Regions from separate parts of the Alteromonas sp. P256 genome, predicted to be linked through region 2. Evidence: predicted binding sites of a transcription regulator. Region 2 holds the regulator's gene; the other holds the start of a gene.
What was found. The regulator LexA, encoded in region 2, represses DNA repair genes until DNA is damaged. The targets are predictions, from matches to a motif close to TACTGTATNNNNATACAGTA.

Region 1 (3,140 bases), 180 kb from region 2:
AGCTTGGAAAGTTAGCGTAAAGGTTGCTGAATCGCTCTTCAAATCCATCCGTGCTGTCTCGCTTTATCACCGACTGTGAAGGAGCGATAGTCTCAACGTGGTTTTTTGCGGCGCATCCACAAAAAAGCAATACGATAGATAAAATGACGAACTTATTAGTGAACTTTATAGCGCGCGGCATAGCGACCTCAAAGAAAATTAATACACTGATAATATTGGATTTATACGCTACCTGACACAACTATAAAAATGTTAATAAGTATTTATTTGTGAGTTTCAGATATAAAAAAACCGCTCATGAGAGCGGTTTTTCTAATTACATGAACGCTTACGCTTCAGCAATGATGATCACTTTAATTGAAGTGGTTACATCAGAGTGAATCTGTACGTCGATGTCGTACTCACCAGTTTCACGAAGTGTACCGGTAGGTAGTTTAACCTGTGCTTTTTGTACTTCAACGCCAGCTGCAGTAATTGCATCAGCGATGTCACGTGTACCAACAGAGCCAAACAACTTGCCTTCTTCACCAGCAGGTGCAGCAATTGTAACTTCAGCCAACTCGTTGATTTTTTCGGCGTTTGCGTTTGCAGCAGCTAGCTGCTCAGCAATTTTCGCTTCAAGATCGGCACGACGTGCTTCGAACTTTTCAACGTTGTCTTTAGTTGCAGGAACCGCTTTACCCTGTGGGAAAAGGAAGTTACGAGCATAACCAGACTTTACAGTCACTTGGTCGCCCAAGCCGCCAAGATTGGCGATTTTATCTAGTAGGATGATGTTCATCTAAGCTACCCCTTAAGTTCGCCAAATTACTTGTGTGAATCAGTGTACGGAAGCAACGCAAGAAAACGTGCGCGCTTGATCGCAGATGACAGCTGACGCTGATATTTTGCGCTAGTACCAGTAATACGACTAGGGACAATTTTACCGCTCTCAGTAATGTAGTTCTTGAGAGTAGCGATATCTTTGTAATCTATTTCGGTCACACCTTCTGCTGTAAAACGGCAGAACTTACGACGTCTGAAAAAACGAGCCATGGGTGATCTCCTTAAGCGTTGTCTTCAGTGGTTTCAGTTTTCTTTTCTGCGCGCTCTGTGCGAGGTGCAGAATCTTCACGACGCTCACGACGAGGCTCTTCTTTCATCATTGGAGAAGGCTCAGTAACAGCGTTTTTAGTGCGCATTACCATGTTACGCAAGATCACGTCATTGAAACGGAAAGCATTTTCCAATTCGTCAACGGCGTCAGCAGATGCTTCAGCATTGATTAGTACGTAGTGTGCTTTGTGTAGCTTTTCGATTGGGTAAGCCAATTGACGACGGCCCCAATCTTCTAAACGATGAATCTGACCACCGTCTTGCTTAAGAATAGTAGTATAACGCTCGATCATACCAGGTACTTGTTCACTCTGATCAGGGTGAACCATAAATACGATTTCGTAATGACGCATTATAGCTCCTTACGGTTGTAGCCTCGACAGTACAGCCAACTGTATGGAGACAAGGAACGAATTGGGATGGCTGTAAGGGCGCGCATTATACGCATACCGTTAAAATTGCACAAGCATTAATCACTGCCATATTTAATCGTATGTCTAAACAACCGATTAAATGCAGCGTGATACCAATAGAGGAAAAATTAATCACATAACTGTTTATTTATACAGTTAAATACTGTAGAGTTTTCGTGAATTTAAAAAGAAGGGGACCTACCATGGCCATTACCACACAGTATGTTGTTACGCACAAAGGGGTAGAAAAATTGGTAACTACCGACAAAAAAGAAGCTGATCAGTATGATAAAATGCTAGATGCAGCAGATAACTTAGCGCAATATATCCAAGCAAAGGGGATTGGTCTTGATGACAGCGCGTTAGAAGAACTCACCATCTTACTGTCTAAAAACAAAGACAAGGTCAGTAAAATATTCAAAGGTTCGTCTGCCCAAAGCGTATTGGAAGACGAAAGCGCAGAGGTGGTAAAGCTCAAAGCTAACGGCTAGTAAACAGCCGTTAGCACGCGTATTTTGTGTTGTGCTTTCTCCTGTTTTTATATTAAGCGGCCCTAAAACTAAGGCTTGCTTGTTATGACCACTATCTCAATTGTTGGTTAGTATAACGGGCTGAACATCTAGACATGTAAGTCACTTCGTTATTCGATATTATAGAAAAATGAAAATTGAGATAGTAGTCAGGAGTGAGCGTGAAAGCAGGCGTTGGCACATCAGAAAGCGCAAAGACAAACGGTTCTTATAGCACAGCCATTGCTATAGATAACGTTAGCTTTTCTCACAACGCTGCTGATAGTGAAAAAGCCCGCCCTTTTATTGAAATAGAGCAGTGGCATTTATACCGTGGGGAGCATGTTTTTCTTTCCGGCCCATCGGGCAGCGGCAAAAGCACTTTTTTAAACTTGCTAAGCGGCACACTGACCCCTAACAGCGGTGCAATATCGCTTTTAGAACAGCCGTTTTCTACTCTTACCAATAAGCAGCGGGATCGATTTCGCGCTAACAATATTGGCGTTGTATTTCAGCAGTTTAATCTCATTCCATACCTGTCTGTTAAACAGAATATTAAGGCGGCTCTCTATTTCGCCGGTGCGAATATAAAGGACAAGGCGCTTGATGAGCGTATATTGACGCTACTTAACGACTTACAGCTACCAAACCAACTGTTAAATGCGAAAGCAGACACCCTAAGCGTGGGTCAACAGCAGCGCGTTGCCATTGCCCGCGCACTCATTAACACGCCTGATATTTTAATTGTCGATGAGCCCACATCAGCCCTTGATGCAAAAGCGAGAGATAGCTTCATGGACGTGCTAAAAAAACTCTCCAAAAACAGCGCCTTGGTTTTTGTCAGTCACGACCCGTACTTAAAGAAGTATTTCTCAAGACATATGAGTATGCACCAATTTACTCCGAATCATCAAAAAGTCACTGATGTGTCTACTGCCTCTAGGGGCGTATCACCTTGTTAACCACAATCGCGATACAAAGTTTAAAGCGCCGCAAGAACACTGCCCTTCTTACGTTAGTGAGCATTGTGATTAGTGTGAGTTTACTACTGAGCGTTGACATTATTCGCTCCCAGGTGAAAAACAGTTTCACGCGCACCGTGTCGGGCGTTGATGTGATTGTA
Region 2 (3,140 bases):
GGTAAACAGGCGATGGTGCGAAATTGTAGGCATCGATTATGAGTACTACGATACAAGCTATGGATATTCCCGGCAGCTTATTCATCCCGCTGATCTCGTGCAATTTGAACACCACCTGGATGAACATTTGCGAGGTAAGACAAGCGTATTTAATACTACGTTTAGAATGAAGCACGCCAATGGTAACTGGGTGTGGGTGGAGTCTTATGGCAAAATTGTCGAAAATGACGCCATGGGGAAACCGCTAAGAGTCGCCGGTATTCACCGTGATATTACGGGAAGAATGGAGAGCGAAATCCATGAAAGGAAAAAAACGCAGCTGTTGCAGTTTATCAATAAGACGCGAGCATCTTATTTAGAAAGCAACGATCTTACACTGGCCTGTCAGACCGTACTCCCCGAGTTAATTGAGCTATCAGACAGTCAGTTTGCTTTTATTGCACAAATGCAGGATAAAGACAGTGCGCCAAAACTCTTTATTCATGCCATTTCAGATATTGTGTGGGACAGCACTAGCTTTACGCAGTACGCAGAGTATAAAAAACGAAACCTGTATTTCACCAACTTTGATAACTTGTTTGGCAAAGTTATTACAACCGGTGATGTGATTATTAGCAACACCCCCAAAACTCACCCTGCCTCTAGAGGCACGCCTAAAGGTCACCCTCGCATTAACCGCTTTCTTGGTCTTCCCATTAAGATAAAAGATGAAGTTGTGGGTATGATTGGATTAGCCAATAAGTTTGAATTTTACAAAGCGTCAGATGCAGCGTTTTTTCAGCCGTTCTTAGATGCGTTAGCCGGTTTATTCTATGCGGTTGATTTAGAAACCGCACGGGCAGAAGCAGAAGAAAAGCTGCGTATGCTAGCAATGACCGATCCCCTTACCGGCTTGTTAAACAGGCGAGCTTTCTTAGATGAATGCAATCTCATCTCCCAAACTCACCAGCAAGTCGCCATAGCCATTATCGACATAGATTACTTTAAGAGTGTCAATGACACCTACGGGCACGATGCCGGCGACTATGCATTAAAAGAGGTTGCATCAATCACTCGCTCTTTTTGCAGTGAGCATGGCGTTGTGGCTAGGTTAGGCGGTGAAGAATTCGCCATTGTGTTAGTCAACAAAACCCCAAATGAAGTGAACAGCATCTTTGAGAGTCTTCGGGAGGCTATAAACGCTACACAACTTGCTTACAAAAACGATCGAATCAGTATTACTATCAGCACTGGGGTTAGCTATACATCAGACTGCTTTGATATCGATTTTAGTACCTATTTGTCGGTGGCCGATCAGGCGCTGTACGAGGCTAAGTCAAGTGGCAGAAACCGCACCTGCTGGCAGCCAGGTTTACTTTAACTGCTTACTTGACCGCGATAGCCGTTTTTTTGTCTATGACAGCGTGTCTGCGCTTGTCATTTATGTTTAGGTGTATATACTTACAGGAACTGTATAGACAGACAGGTCTTTTATGCGCCCACTCACAGCTCGACAAACTGAAGTTTTAGAACTTATAAAATCAAACATGCAAGAAACGGGAATGCCGCCTACGCGTGCAGAAATAGCCCGTCACCTAGGTTTTAGGTCTGCTAATGCTGCTGAAGAACATCTAAAGGCACTTGCGCGTAAAGGCGTTATTGAAATTTTGCCAGGAACGTCTCGCGGTATCAAACTGACTGTTCCTATTGAAGAAGAAGTGGTTGAAGAGGAAGGATTACCGTTAATTGGTAGAGTCGCCGCTGGTGAACCTATTCTTGCTCAAGAGCACGTAGAGTCGCACTACAAAGTGGACCCTGCCCTATTTCAGCCTCACGCAGACTTTTTGCTTCGCGTAAACGGCATGAGTATGAAAGACATTGGTATACTCGATGGCGACTTGCTAGCAGTACATCGCACTACCGACGTTCACAACGGTCAAGTTGTAGTAGCAAGAGTTGACGAAGACGTGACGGTGAAGCGCTTAGAAAGACGCGGTAGAGAAGTATTACTTCATGCTGAAAACGATGATTTTTCGCCTATTAAAGTCGACTTGGCAAACGAGCCGTTTGCCATTGAAGGTATTGCCGTTGGCGTTATTCGAAACGCTGACTGGATGTAGCCTTTTATGACGTTATTATGAAAGCGGCTCAATAGCCGCTTTTTTTAGCACTTAAGTTTGTTGATATGCTTAATAAAGCTACTATTAGCTAAGACTTTCAGTGCTTATAAATATCATTAATACATTTCTATATCTGATAAAAATTCTCACACGCTTTATAGCTAATATTAGCAAGGCATTACACACTATATTGCCTTGGTCTTGTGTGAAATTTGTTCAATTTTTCGCGGTTAACGGTTGATTTTTAGAAACTAAATGTTGTTTTCCGTTACAAGAGAATCGGTGTAGTTTTCACTACAAATAACCTGACTACCCCCTGATTTACCTCGCTTCACTCTGCATCATAAAACCCACAGCTCAAACAGCGTTAGATTAAATTTTAACCATCTCATTAAATTTTTAACAGAAAAGACTAGACGGAACGCCATTATTGCGCAATTCTTATACAAGCTTTAACAAAATAATAACAATGACTTTGAATTCAATTTACAAATCGATGTATTGAGTTAATCGTTCACAAACCACTTGGTAGAGACTGCGCATAACAACATTTGGCGTTAATGGGTCTACCATTACGGAGGTGCTGAGTGAAATCACTAAAGACTGCGACTGCAAAATGGTATGCAAGTGTACCATTTTTGTTTTTTTCTCAATTCCTTTTTGCGCAAGAGGCGGCTGAAGAATTGTCTTCGCTAAACCTTAGACGGGGCGCTACCGATATAAGCGGCCAGGTGTACGATCTGCACATGCTTATGTTCTTTATTTGTGTAGCCATCGCTGTAGTTGTGTTTGGCGTCATGTTTGCCTCCATGTATCTGCACAGAAAATCCCGTGGCGCAAAGCCCGCGAATTTCCACGAAAATGTGAAAGTGGAAATTGCATGGACAGTGGTTCCATTTCTCATCCTAATCTTTATGGCCGTACCTGCAGCTAATACGCTTATCGCCATGGAAGATACATCTGAAGCTGACATGACCGTGCTAGTCACGGGGTCGCAGTGGAAATGGCACTACAAGTATATGGACAGCGACGTTGAGTATT

Region 1: the regulator LexA is predicted to act here: its motif matches at 1,647-1,666, upstream of V7R39_RS11840 (YebG family protein).

What each region holds. Positions count from the first base shown of each region.
Region 1 covers NZ_JAZETM010000006.1:284,616-287,755, reverse strand. Annotated here, with positions in the region: gene V7R39_RS11860 (MBL fold metallo-hydrolase) at 1-181, opposite strand, end outside; gene rplI (50S ribosomal protein L9) at 329-781, opposite strand; gene rpsR (30S ribosomal protein S18) at 808-1,035, opposite strand; gene rpsF (30S ribosomal protein S6) at 1,047-1,448, opposite strand; gene V7R39_RS11840 (YebG family protein) at 1,712-1,999, shown strand; gene V7R39_RS11835 (ABC transporter ATP-binding protein) at 2,200-2,979, shown strand; gene V7R39_RS11830 (ABC transporter permease) at 2,973-3,140, shown strand, end outside.
Region 2 covers NZ_JAZETM010000006.1:100,721-103,860, forward strand. Annotated here, with positions in the region: gene V7R39_RS11010 (sensor domain-containing diguanylate cyclase) at 1-1,360, shown strand, start outside; gene lexA (transcriptional repressor LexA) at 1,473-2,099, shown strand; gene coxB (cytochrome c oxidase subunit II) at 2,687-3,140, shown strand, end outside.